3 regions of the Bradyrhizobium sp. 62 genome follow, and region 3 is predicted to be linked to each of the others. Evidence: predicted binding sites of a transcription regulator. Region 3 holds the regulator's gene; each other region holds the start of a gene.
What was found. The regulator PhoB, encoded in region 3, activates phosphate uptake and scavenging genes when phosphate is short. The targets are predictions, from matches to a motif close to TGTCATNNANCTGTCAT.
Positions count from the first base shown of each region.

Region 1: the regulator PhoB is predicted to act here: its motif matches at 1,683-1,699, upstream of ugpB (sn-glycerol-3-phosphate ABC transporter substrate-binding protein UgpB).
Region 2: the regulator PhoB is predicted to act here: its motif matches at 2,080-2,096, upstream of IVB47_RS07335 (UDP-2,3-diacylglucosamine diphosphatase).

Region 1 covers NZ_JADPIT010000014.1:269,503-273,993, forward strand. The annotation lists gene ugpA (sn-glycerol-3-phosphate ABC transporter permease UgpA) at 1-264, opposite strand, end outside; gene ugpB (sn-glycerol-3-phosphate ABC transporter substrate-binding protein UgpB) at 312-1,628, opposite strand; gene IVB47_RS09890 (CaiB/BaiF CoA-transferase family protein) at 1,848-3,065, opposite strand; gene IVB47_RS09895 (organic hydroperoxide resistance protein) at 3,240-3,665, opposite strand; gene IVB47_RS09900 (MarR family transcriptional regulator) at 3,820-4,281, shown strand; gene IVB47_RS09905 (GIY-YIG nuclease family protein) at 4,299-4,491, opposite strand, start outside.
Region 2 covers NZ_JADPIT010000011.1:124,525-129,015, reverse strand. The annotation lists gene IVB47_RS07345 (threonine/serine dehydratase) at 1-123, opposite strand, end outside; gene IVB47_RS07340 (glycosyltransferase family 1 protein) at 187-1,230, opposite strand; gene IVB47_RS07335 (UDP-2,3-diacylglucosamine diphosphatase) at 1,244-2,056, opposite strand; gene thiD (bifunctional hydroxymethylpyrimidine kinase/phosphomethylpyrimidine kinase) at 2,241-3,041, opposite strand; gene IVB47_RS07325 (Lrp/AsnC family transcriptional regulator) at 3,171-3,416, shown strand; gene IVB47_RS07320 (cytochrome c) at 3,441-4,370, opposite strand.
Region 3 covers NZ_JADPIT010000016.1:276,313-280,803, forward strand. The annotation lists gene IVB47_RS20320 (aspartate aminotransferase family protein) at 1-455, opposite strand, end outside; gene IVB47_RS20325 (GcrA family cell cycle regulator) at 911-1,423, shown strand; gene phoB (phosphate regulon transcriptional regulator PhoB) at 1,671-2,378, opposite strand; gene phoU (phosphate signaling complex protein PhoU) at 2,402-3,118, opposite strand; gene pstB (phosphate ABC transporter ATP-binding protein PstB) at 3,129-3,950, opposite strand; gene pstA (phosphate ABC transporter permease PstA) at 3,947-4,491, opposite strand, start outside.

The sequences.
Region 1 (4,491 bases), on a different contig from region 3:
GAAGGACAGCGACGAGACGGCGATGGCGAACGAGAACAAGAAGGTTCGGACGATCGCCTCGAAATAGGCCGCGTCCTTGAACAGCTCGATGTAATTCTCGAACCAGACAAAGGTGGTCGACAGACCGAACGCATCCTGGAGCAGGAAGGACTGGATCACCGCCTGCAGGGCCGGCCAATAGAAGAAAATCAGGACGATCGCGAGCTGCGGCGCAACCAGCGCGTACGGTAATAGCCTTGACTGGAAAATGGCTTGCTTTTGCATGATGCCAGCAGAGCGGCAGGCCGGGTCGCGGCCTGCCGCTCATTGCCTCACTTGACGGCGGTCTTTTCGAACTGCCGCAGCATCGTGTTGCCGCGCTCGACGGCGGCATCCAGCGCCTGCTTGGCGGTCTTCTTGCCGGCCAGCGCCTGCTCGATCTCTTCCGACCAGACGTCACGCAGCTGCACCATGTTGCCGAGGCGCAGGCCGCGCGAGTTCTCGGTCGGCTCCTTGTTGGTCAGCTCGAGCAGCGGGGTCTCGAGATAGGGCTGATCCTTGTAGAAGCCCTCTTCCTTCGCCTTGGCATAGGCCGCCTTGGTGATCGGCAGATAGCCCGAGGCCTTGTGGATATAGACCTGGCGGTCGGTGTCTGAGAGGAAGGTCAGGAACTTCGCGACGCCCTTGTATTCCTCGGCCGACTTGCCGCCCATCACCCACAGCGAAGCGCCGCCGATGATCGAGTTCTGCGGGGCGCCCTTGACGTCGGGATAATACGGCATCGGCACGGCGGTGAAGGCGAACTTGGCCTGCGCCTTGACGTTGCCGAAGAAGGCCGACGAGGTCAGGTAGATCGGGCACTCGCCGGAAGTGAAGCGACCCTCGCCGGTGTTGGTGCGGCCGGCGTAGTCATAGGTCTTGGTCTTCTGCAGCTCGACCAGGGTTTCGAGATGCTTGACCTGAAGCGGTCCGTTGAACTCGAGCACGGTGTCGAAGCCGTCGAGGCCGTTGGCCTTGCTGGCGAGCGGCACGTTGTGCCACGCCGAGAGCTGCTCGAGATTGACCCAGGTGATCCAGGAGCCCGAGAAGCCGCAGGTGTCGTGACCGGCAGCCTTCAGCTTCTTGGCGGCCTCGAACGTTTCGGGCCAGGTCTTCGGAATCTCGACGTTCGCCTTCTTCAGCTCGTCGAGGTTGACCCACATCACGGTCGAGGACGAGTTGAAGGGGAATGAGAGCATCTCGCCCTTCGACGTCGAATAATAGCCGGTGATGGCGGGCAGGTAGATCTTGGGGTCGAATTTCTCGCCGGCGTCGGCCATCAACTTGTAGACGGGCTTCACGGCGCCGGTCGCGGCCATCATGGTCGCGGTGCCGACTTCGAACACCTGCATGATATGCGGGGCGTTGCCGGCGCGGAACGCCGCGATGCCGGCGTTCATCGTATCGGGATAGTTGCCCTTGTAGGTCGGGATCACCTTGTAGTCGCTCTGCGACGCGTTGAAGTCGGTGGCGAGCTTGACGATGACGTCGTTGTTGGCGCCGGTCATCGCGTGCCACCACTGGATTTCGGTCACGGCCAAGGCCGGTGAGGCCGATAGTCCAACCGTGAGTGCAATAGCGGCAGCCGCTCCAAAGTGTCGAAGAGCCATCAAGTAAACCTCCCTTGGGCCGTCAAAAATGATCGCTTGCGCTAGCAGCGCCATATGACGTTCACATGACTGTGTAAGCGGCCGAAACGAAAGCGGCAAGCGCTGGAAAAGGGAAGCTGTCAAATAGGCGAATGCCGCGCGCGCAGCGTCCTCCGTTCGCGATGCACAGAGCGCCCGCACCGCAGTGCGGCATTGCCGTCGGATGAGGAAGGCGAGGCGCTAGCGCTTGCGCTCGGGTCCGCAGACCGTGCCCTGCTCGACCATCGCGTCGATCTCGGACCTGGAGTAGCCGAATTCGCCCAGCACCTCGGCCGCGTGCTGGCTGAATTTCGGCGGCAGGCGCCGCAGGCTCGGCTTGCTGCGATCGAGCCGGATCGGGGATGCCACGCCCTTGTACCAATCCTTCTCGATGATATCGCCGCGCGCGATCGTGTGCGGGTTGGTCAACGCCTGGTCGATCTTCTGCACGGGCCCTGCTGGCAGGCCCGCGGCGAGCAGGCGATTGCACAGCGGCTCGGCCTCGTGCTGGCTGAACACGGCGGCGAGCTCGGCCCGCAGTGCCTCGCGATTGGCGATGCGGTCCTTGTTGCGCGCAAAGCGCGGATCGGTGCCGAGCTCGGGCTTGCCGATCTCCTTGGCGAGCTTGCGGAAGGTGCCGTCATTGCCGACGCCGATGAAGATGTTGTCGGTCTTGGTCGGGAAGATCGCATAGGGCACGAGGTTGGGATGCTCGTTGCCGGTGAGCGACGGCGGCTTGCCATGCATGAAATAATTCGCGGTGTGCGGATGCATGATGGCGAGACCGGTCTCGTACAGTGTGGTCTCCAGGAATTGGCCCTGGCCCGAGCGCTGCCGCTCCGACAGCGCCATCAGGATGCCGATCGCCGCATAGAGGCCGGTGCCGATGTCGACCAGCGGCACGCCGATCCGCATCGGTCCGCTCTCGGGCGAGCCGGTCGCCGCGATCATGCCGGTCATGGCCTGGATGATGGCGTCATACCCGGGATTGCCGCCGCGCGGGCCGTCGGCGCCGAAGCCGCAGATCCGGCAATGCACGAGGCGCGGGAATTTTTCGCGCAACACCTCGTTGCCGATGCCCCATTTCTCCAGCGTGCCCGGCTTGAAGTTCTCGATCAGGACGTCGGCGCTCTCCAGCATCTTGAGCAGCACGGCCCGGCCGCCCTCGGAGGCGAGGTCGAGGCCGATCGAGCGCTTGTTGCGGTTGATGCCGATGAAATAGGCCGCGTCTTCTTCGTGGAAGGGAGGGCCCCAGTCGCGTACCTCGTCGCCGGCGGGCGGCTCGACCTTGATCACGTCGGCGCCATGGTCGGCGAGGATCTGGGTGCAATAGGGACCGCCGAGCACGCGCGTGAGATCGATGACGCGCAGGCCGCTCATTGCGCCTGTGGCAGCTCCAGAACTGGCGGCTTCAGTCATCCCTTCGCGTCCCCTGTGTCGATGTGATCACAGGCCTAACGAGGTTCGTCCGGGCCGGCAATGGCTTCCCGCGTAGGGCGTCATGCAGGCCGCTCGCCGCAATCCCGCGGGATGGCAAATCATGGGAAGCGGCCGGCCCGAGGGGATCCCGGGCCAGCCGCTTCAGCTACCCGTTCAGACGACCGTCAGGCGAACGTCGACATTGCCGCGCGTCGCGTTGGAATACGGGCACACCTGGTGCGCCTTCTCGACCAGCGCCTCGGCTTCCGCGCGGGCGAGGCCCGGCAGCGAGACGGCAAGGTCGATGTCGAGACCGAAGCCGCCGGCCGCGCGCGGGCCGATGCCGACGGTCGAGGTCACGGAGGCGTCGGCCGGAACCTTGGGGCCGCCCTGCGAGGAGACGAACTTCATCGCGCCGATGAAGCAGGCGGCATAGCCCGCCGCAAACAGCTGCTCGGGATTGTTGCCGGTACCGCCTCCGCCGCCGAGTTCCTTCGGCGTGGTGAGCTTGACGTCGAGCGCGCCATCGAGGGTCGCGGCATGGCCGTCGCGGCCGCCGGTGGCCTTTGCGCTGGTCTTGTAGAGGACGTTCACTGACACTTTCGTCTCCCTGTGTTTCTCGGGTGGGGTGCGATCCTTATCGCAAGCAATTAGATTGTGCGCAATTTAAATTACGGTGCCTCACATTTAATTGTTCGCAATTGAATATGCCGCCGGCCGGCCCCAGAATGGAGCAAGTCCCGTGAGATTCTCGATGCCCCGGAAACATTCGGCAGCGGACGCGCCGCTTCGCCTCGATAACCAGATCTGCTTCGCGGTCTATTCGGCCGCGCATGCCTTCAACCGCGTCTACAAGCCGCTGCTGGACCGGCTCGGCCTGACCTATCCGCAATACCTGGTGATGCTGGTGCTGTGGGAGCGCGACGACGTGCCGGTGAAGAGCATCGGCGAAAAGCTGCACCTGGATTCGGGCACGCTGACGCCGCTGCTCAAGCGGCTCGAGGCGGCCCATCTCGTCAAGCGCACGCGCTCGAGCGAGGACGAACGTCAGGTGCTGATCGCGTTGACGCCGCAGGGCCACGCCTTGAAGGACAAGGCGCGCGCCGTGCCGCAATCGATCCTGGCGGCGACGGACTGCTCGGTCTCGGAACTGGTCGCGATGAAGGACGAGATCGTGGCGCTGCGCGATCGGTTGAATGCGGTGATTGGGGGGTAGGGGTTAGAAGTGCGTGCTTAGGACAGCCGCTTCTTTGTGAAGGCCCGGCCGGAGTGAGACTTCAGGTACGCTTCAAAAGCGAGCGCTTTGTACTTGTCAGGGAAAGCGCAGTACCAGATCAGCTTCCAAGGCTTGAACTTGGCGGTGTGGGTGGATTTGCCAGCATTGTGCTCTGGAATCCGGCGCTTCAGATCTTCCGTAGCCCCAACG
Region 2 (4,491 bases), on a different contig from region 3:
TGCGCCGACACGTTCGTTGAGCACGGGAAAGGACAACAGCGGCGTACGGACGGCGAAGGGTGCGATCACGCGCGCTGCGGCATCGATATCGGCAGGGCCGATCGGGAGGAGCTGTTCTGTCATGCCTGATGTTATCGCGGCGGATGAGGCGCGGGCAAGGCATCTCCGCGCGAGCATTCTGGGCTCTCAGGCGACGAATCGCGCCGGCTCCGCCCCGTTCCGGCCCGGCAGGACCGCGCCGACCGCCAAAATGCTGTCGATAAAGGCCCGGGCCGAGGCCTCCCAGGTGTAGTTGGAGGCGAATTCGACGCAATCCTGCCGGGAGATGTCCAGCGCGGCGAAGCAGGCGCTGCGCAGATCGTGATCGAGCGCGCCGACCGGCGCATCGCCGATCACGCCGCGGGGCCCCTTCACCGGAAACGCCGCGACGGGCAGGCCGCTCGCCAGCGCTTCGAGCAGGACCAGGCCGAAGGTGTCGGTTTTGCTCGGAAACACGAAGACATCGGCGGCAGCGTAAATGTCCGCCAGTTCCTCGCCGTGCTTTTCGCCGAGGAAGATCGCGTCCGGATAGGCCTGCTCCAGCGCGACACGCGCCGGACCGTCGCCGACGATCACCTTGGTGCCGGGCAGGTCGAGGTCGAGGAAGGCCTCGAGATTCTTCTCCACCGCGACGCGGCCCACCGAGAGGAACACCGGCGCCGGCAGGCAGAGATCAATCGCACGGGGATGGAACAAATGGGTGTCGACGCCGCGAGGCCACAGCACGACATTGTCGAAGCCGCGCTCGGTCAGCTCGCAGGCAAGCGCCGGCGTTGCCGCCATCACGGCGCGGCTGGGGCTGTGGAATCGGCGCAGCGCCCGCCAGATCAGCGAGCCCGGCACCGGCACGCGGGCGCGGACATATTCGGGAAAGCGGGTGTGGAAGCTGGTCGTGAAGGGTAGCTTGCGCTGGCGGCAATAGCGGCGGACCATCAGGCCGATCGGCCCCTCCGTCGCGATGTGGATGCTGTCGGGGTGCGCCTCTTCGATCAGCTTCGCGATTCTGCCCGGCCGCGGCATCGCGAGCCGCACGTCACGATAGCTCGGCATCGCAAAGGTGCGGAACGATTGCGGTGTCAGGTACGAGAATTCGACTTCGAGGCTTTTGGCACCGTCAGCAAGTTTCGTCAGCGTCCGAACCACACCGTTGACTTGCGGGTGCCAGGCGTCGGTCGCGACCAGGATGCGCATCAGGCTGCCTTTGTCATGCAGCTCTGGCTGCAACCTGCGGGACCTGCGCCGGCTTCTCGGCCTGGTCCGCCCAGGTGATGATCTCGAAACGGCCGTCATCGTGCTCGACCAGCGCCGTGCAGCTCTCGACCCAGTCGCCGCAATTCATGTAGCGGATGCCGCCCTCGTCGCGGATCACCGCGTAATGGATGTGGCCGCAGATCACCCCGTCGGCGTCGTGGCGCCGCGCCTCGGCGGCGAGCGCCTGCTCGAATGCGCCGATATAGTTGACGGCGTTCTTGACCTTCTGCTTGGCCCATTGCGACAGCGACCAATAGGGCACCTTGAACATGCGCCGGAAGAAGTTGACGAAGCGATTGAGCTGGATCGCGAAGTCGTAGGCCTTGTCGCCGAGATGAGCGAGCCAGCGGGCGTTCTGCACCACGAGGTCGAAGATGTCGCCGTGGATGACGAGATAGCGCTTGCCGTCCGCGCCGGTGTGGACGGTGTTCTCGACCACGTCGATGCCGCCGAAATGCGTGCCGTAATAGTTGCGCAGGAACTCGTCGTGATTGCCGGGGATGTAGATGACCTTGGCGCCCTTGCGCGCCTTGCGCAGAAGCTTCTGGACGAGATCGTTATGCGATTGCGGCCAATGCCAGCTCGATTTCAGCGCCCAGCCGTCGACGATATCGCCGACGAGATAGATCGTGTCGGCATCATGGAAACGCAGGAAATCGAGCAGAAGGTCGGCTTGAGAACCGCGGGCTCCGAGATGAACGTCGGAGATGAACAACGTGCGAAAGCGCCGCTCGGGGCTCTCGTCACTCACATCGTAACTTCCCATGCGCCAGCCTGTAACAATGTCCCGTGACAGGGGGATGACCAATCGAACCTTTGAGGCACCTTCGGAACCGAATCGCGCTTGCCTCGCCCACCCCGCGAATATCAGTCGCATGCGACAATCAGGCGACATGGCGTCGCAGCGCCCTCCGCAAGAACCCGGAGCTGCGGCGCGCTCGCGAGCGGCGTCAGTAGAATTTGTGGAAATGATGGATCGGGCCGTGGCCGTGGCCGACGCTGAAGCGGTCGGCGGCCGCGATCGCCGCGCTGATCCAGGCCTTGGCGTTGCGCACGGCGCGCTCGAGATCCTCGCCCCTGGCGAGCCCGGCGGCGACCGCCGAGGACAGCGAGCAGCCGGTGCCATGGGTGTTGCGAGTGGCAACGCGCGGCGCGGCCAGCGCGATCGTGGTGCTGGCATCGACGAGATAGTCGATGCTCTCGGCGCCCTCGCCGTGCCCGCCCTTGATCAGGACCGCCCTGCAGCCGAGCGCCAGCAGCCGGCGCCCCTGGCTCTCGATTTCGGCCTCGCTGGCCGCGACCGGTTCGCTGAGCAGAGCCGCGGCCTCGGGCAGATTGGGTGTGATCACCGAGGCCAGCGGCATCAGCTTGATGCGCAGGGCGTCGACCGCTTCGGAGGCGAGCAGGCGATCACCCGATGTCGCCACCATCACGGGATCGAGCACGATATGCCGGGGCGCCCAGCGCGACAGCGCGGCCGCGATCGCATCGATGCTGGCGGCTTGCGCCACCATCCCGATCTTGACCGCGCCGACCTCGAGATCGGAAAACACCGCATCGATCTGCGCGGTGACGAATTCGGCGGGCACCGCGTGAATGCCGGTGACGCCGCGGGTGTTCTGCGCCGTCAGCGCCGTGATGGCGGACGCGCCAAAAACGCCCAGCGCAGCAAAGGTCTTCAGGTCGGCCTGGATGCCGGCGCCGCCGCTCGAATCGGAGCCGGCAATGGTCAGCGCGACGGGCGTTGTCATGGGGCGATCTTCAGCATTTTCGAAGCCATGGACCGTCCTAGCGCGCCTCCCCCGGCCCAGCAAGTTCGCTTGCTAAATTCGGCCGGGTTTGGCCTATTAGCCGCTAGATATGCTTTCGGAGTGACCGCGATGGTTCCCTTTTTCGTCCAGATCAAATGCAAGCTCGGCCAATCCTATGTAGTCGCCAATGCGCTTGCCGAAGCCGAGATCGCCTCCGAGATCTATTCCACGGCCGGTCAATACGACCTGCTGGTGAAGTTCTACGTCGACAACGACACCGATATCGGCCACTTCGTCAACGAGAAGGTTCAGGTGCTGCCCGGCATCCAGGACACCCTCACCATCATCACCTTCAAGGCGTTTGGCGCGAGTTGACCGTCCGGAAAAGGGCGGGCCTGATCAGGCGTCGCCCTCCTTGCGCTTGGGGCGCGGCGGACCGTCCACCGGCAGCAGCGATTTGAGATAGTCCGCCATCGCCGCGAGATCGTCGTCCGGCAATTGCGAGGTGTTCTTGATCACCCGCGTCATCGCGCCCCCGACGCTGTCGCCGTCGGGCAATTCGCCGGTCTTCAGGAAATACGCAATATCCTTCGCGCTCCACTCGCCGAGGCCCTTCTGGGTGATGTTGGGGACCCACCCCTCGCCTTCCGGATTGGGCCCTCCGGCGAAGCGTTGTCCGGCGATGATGCCGCCAAGCGCGTTGCGCGGGCTGTGGCATTCCGCGCAATGGCCAAAACTGTTGACGAGATAGGCGCCGCGATTCCACTGCGGCGACTTCGCGCTGTCGGCGACGAAGGGTTTGCCGTCCAGAAATAAGAATTTCCAGATGCCTACGTTGCGCCGGATGTTGAACGGAAAGCGCACGTCGTGGTCGCGCACCTTGCCTGCAACGGCCGGCAGCGTTTTCAGGTACGCAAAGAGATCGAGCACGTCCTCGCGCCTGCCGTGCTGATAGGACGTGTAGGGAAAGGCCGGAAAGTAATGCTGCCCGTCCGGGGAGACCCCGTGCATCACAGCATTGACGAATTCGGCCTCGCTCCATTTGCCGATGCCGTCGGTCGGATCGGAGGAGATGTTCGGCGCATAGAACGTTCCGAACGGCGACTTGATCGCGACGCCGCCGCCGAGCCTGAAACGATCGGGCTGGTCGGGGACGGCATGGCATGAGGCGCAGCCGCCGGCGTTGAACATCGCCTGGCCATTGGCAAGATCAGGGGCGCGGGCGGGCGCGGTGCCGGCGGCCGCCACCACCGGCGCGCTGAGCCACCAATAGACGCCGGCTGCGGCGAGTGCGGCAAGCAGCACCACAGAGATTGTTCGTCGCAACATGCGGTCCTTTCGTCGTCGCGGCGAAGCTTATGACCGATGTCCTCGCGGCTCCAGCCACGAAGAATTTAGCCCACCGCGGCCAGAAACGGGAATAAACTGAAATGCCGGCTGTTGGAAGTTT
Region 3 (4,491 bases):
CCTTCGAGATATTTTGCCGAACCCGTCGCGGCCAGCGTCGCCAGCGTGCGGCCATGGAAGGCGCCTTCGAAGGTGATCATGCGATAACGGTCTGGATGGCCCTTCGCGGCGTGATAACGGCGCACGACCTTGATCACGCATTCCAGCGCTTCGGCGCCGGAATTGCAGAAGAACACGAAATCCGCAAAACTTTCATTGCACAGGCGCGCGGCGAGCTTTTCGCCGTCCGGGCTCTGGAACAGGTTCGACATGTGCCAGAGCTTCGTGGCCTGCTCCTGCAACGCCGCGACCAGCGCCGGATGGGCATGGCCGAGCGCATTCACCGCCACCCCGGAGGTGAAATCGAGATAGCGCTCGCCATTGGTCGCGATCAGCCAGCAGCCTTCGCCACGCTCGAAACCGAGGTCGGACCTGGCGAAAACGGGGAGCAAATGCGGCGCTGCGCTGTTAGTCATGACGGTCACTTGAATGTTGCGGACGGTGTGAGCGTGCATTGCGCAACGCACCATCGACCGGCCCGGAAAACGAAACGTGCCGCCTCTTGCGGGCGGCACGTGCGACTATCTTAGGCTTGGTGAAACGGGTGTCAATGCCGCCCGGAAAGCCTCGCGAAACGCTGAATCCGTAGTCTTGCGGTGCCGATTTTGCGGGATTTAGTCACGGAACATGTGGAAGCGAGTCGGCGGACTCTTGCGCGGGAGTCACGCCATATTGTAGCGTTTGGATTGTCAGATACGACATCTCGTGCAGTGGTTCTGATCTTTAAGTCCTTATGTACCGGCGTAAACGTTCGGGCGTTCAAGACGCGCCCGGCGAGCCTTAAGGGATTCTGGCGGCACGGGTTTTTGAAGGCTTAGGCATTCGCTGCGAGGCCCCAGGATGGCTGGCGCGCAGCGAGGGAAAGGGTGCAATGACGGTTTTGACCTGGTCCGATGATCGCGTCGAGCAGCTGAAAAAGCTCTGGGAGGCCGGACTTTCGGCCAGCCAGATCGCGGCGGAGCTCGGCAATGTGACCCGCAATGCCGTGATCGGCAAAGTGCACAGGCTCGGCCTCTCGGGCCGCGCCAAGAGCCCTTCGTCGGCAGCGCCGCGGCCGCGCAAGGCGCGCCCCGCGCAGCACATGATGCGGGTGAGCCGCCCGATCTCGCGCGGCAACACCGCGCTGGCGCAGGCCTTCGAGGTCGAGGCTGAGCCGGATCCGGTCACCTATGACAACGTGGTGCCGATGAGCCAGCGGCTGTCACTGCTGGAATTGAACGAGGCGACCTGCCACTGGCCGGTCGGCGATCCCTCGAGCCCGGACTTCTTCTTCTGCGGTGGACGGGCGCTGTCCGGCCTGCCCTATTGCGCCCAGCACTCGCGCGTCGCGTACCAGCCGGCGTCGGATCGGCGGCGTGCACCGGTGAAGCCGGGGCCGCGCTAATTACCGCAAGTCCCCGCGCGAAGACGGCTCAACGATTTCAGTCTCGTCCCGGCCTAGTGCGCAATTGCGCACGGAGACCGGGACCCATATTCCGAGCGCGCAGTTGTTGCGCGAAAGGAGTCATTCCGAGTCTTCGCCAAACCACGTTCGGTGGTTATGGGTCCCGGATCAGCGCTCGCTTCGCTCGCTTGTCCGTGGCGACGTCGAAGAATTCGGGGACAGCTTGCCAACAAACAAGGCTGCAACCCTACACCTGCTCCGCCTTGGCAAACCGATCATCCAGCGCGTAACCAGCGCCGCGGACGGTGCGGATCGGGTCCTGCTCGCGGCCGAGATTGAGCAGCTTGCGCAGGCGGCCGATATGCACGTCGACGGTGCGCTCGTCGATATAGATGTCGCGGCCCCAGACGCTGTCGAGCAGTTGCTCGCGCGAGAACACCCGTCCCGGGTGCTCCAGGAAGAACTCCAGCAGGCGATATTCGGTCGGACCGAGATCGATCGGCCGGCCCGAGCGCGCCACGCGGCGCTTGTCGCGGTCGAGCTCGATGTCGCCAAAAGCAAGGACGGTGGCGAGCCGCTCGGGGCTTGCGCGCCGCAGCAGGCCTTTCACGCGCGCCAGCAGCTCCGGCACCGAGAATGGCTTGACGATGTAATCGTCGGCGCCGGTCGCAAGACCCCGCACCCGCTCGCTCTCCTCGCCGCGCGCGGTGAGCATGATAATCGGGAGCTGCTTGGTCTCGGGACGGGTGCGAAGCCGCCGGCACAGTTCGATGCCTGACAGGCCCGGCAGCATCCAGTCGAGCACGATCAGATCGGGGATGTGCTCCTTGAGGCGGGTGTCGGCGTCGTCGCCGCGCATCACCGTCTCGACGTCATAGCCGTCGCCTTCGAGGTTGTAGCGGAGAAGCTCGGTCAGGGCTTCCTCGTCCTCAACCACCATAATGCGTGCGCCCATCGGGTCGTCGCTCCCTTAAGTCTTCAGGTGTTCGGTACCGTGCTGGCGAAGGTCGTCATGTCGCCCTTCGGCCGCTTGTCGGTGATCGCCTGGCCCTCGATCATGTAGAACACGGTCTCGGCGATGTTGGTGGCGTGGTCGCCGATCCGCTCGATGTTCTTGGCGCAGAACATCAGGTGAATACAGAACGAGATGTTGCGCGGATCCTCCATCATGTAGGTAAGGAGCTCGCGGAACAGCGAGGTGCAGATGGCGTCGACTTCCTCGTCACCCTTCCACACCGCCATCGCCGCCGGCAAATCATGCGCGGCATAGGCGTCCAGCACCGACTTGACCTGCTGCTGCACGAGGTCGGTCATGTGCTCGAGGCCGCGGAACAGCTTGAGCGGATGGAAGTCCGTCTCCAGCGCCGCAACGCGCTTGCCCATGTTCTTGGCGAGGTCGCCGATGCGCTCGAGATCGGTCGCGACGCGCATGGCGCCGACGATCTCGCGCAGATCGACCGCCATTGGCTGGCGCCGGGCGATGGTGAGCACCGCGCGTTCCTCGATGCGCTTCTGCAGCGCGTCGAGTTCAGTGTCGATGGCGACGACGCGCTGGCCGAGCGGGACGTCGCGGCGGATCAATGCGTCGACGGACTCGACGATCATGCGCTCGGCGATGCCACCCATCTCGGCGACCAGGCGCGTGAGTTCCTGGAGGTCGGTGTCGAAGGCCTTTGCGGTATGTTCAGAACCCATGTCGCGTCTCCTAGCCGAACCGGCCGGTGATGTAATCCTGCGTGCGCCGGTCGGACGGCGACGTGAAGATCTTGCTGGTGTCGTCGAACTCGATCAACTCGCCGAGATACATGAAGGCGGTCTTGTCGGAGACGCGCGCCGCCTGCTGCATGTTGTGGGTGACGATCGCGATCGTGTAATCCTCGGACAGCTCCTGGATCAGCTCCTCGACCTTGGCGGTCGAGATCGGGTCGAGCGCCGAACAGGGTTCGTCGAACAGGATCACCTCGGGCCGCACCGCGACGGTGCGGGCGATGCAGAGGCGCTGCTGCTGGCCGCCGGAGAGCGACAGGCCGGAGGCGTTGAGCTTGTCCTTGACTTCGTTCCACAGCGCGCCGCCGCGCAGCGCCTTCTCGACGCGGCCGTCCATTTCGGACTTCGAGATCTTCTCATAAAGACGGATGCCGAACGCGATGTTCTCGTAGATCGTCATCGGGAACGGCGTCGGTTTCTGGAACACCATGCCGACGCGGGCGCGCAGCAGATTGAGGTCCAGCTTGCCGTCGAGGATGTTGGTCTGGTCGAGCATGAGCTGACCGGTGGCGCGCTGACCGGGATAGAGGTCGTACATCCGGTTGAAGATGCGCAGCAGGGTCGACTTGCCGCAGCCTGACGGACCGATGAACGCCGTGACGCGGTTGGCGCCGAGCGTCAGGTTGATGTTTTTCAGCGCGTGGTGCTCGCCGTAATAGAAGTTCAGGTTGCGCACGGTCACCTTGGGGGGCGCCTCCGGCAGCACTGCCGCGTGCGGCAGTCCACCTGACGCGCTCATCGATACGGAAAGATCACTCATTTTGCGGTCCTCTCGGCGCCAAGGATGCGCGCGAAAATATTAAGGGCAAGAACGGTCAGGGTGATGAGCAGCGCGCCGCTCCAGGCCAGCTGCTTCCAATAGGCATAGGGGCTCTGCACGAAGTTGTTGATGGTCACCGGCAGGTTTGCCATCGTCTTGTTCAGGCCGAGGCTGAAGAACTGGTTCGACAGCGCGGTGAACAGCAGCGGCGCGGTTTCACCGGCGACGCGGGCGGTCGCGAGCAGCACGCCGGTGATGAGGCCCGAACGGGCAGCGCGATAAGCGATCCGCTTGATCACCAGCGAACGCGGCAGGCCGAGCGCCGAGGCCGCCTCGCGCAACGCGTTCGGCACCAGCAGCAGCATGTCCTCGGTCGTGCGCAGCACCACCGGGATCACGATGACCGCGAGCGCGAGCGAGCCCGCGATCGCCGAGAAGCCGCGCATCGGCACCACCACCGCGCCGTAGATGAACAGGCCGATGATGATCGAGGGTGCCGAGAGCAGGATGTCGTTGATGAAGCGGATCACCGAGGTCAGCC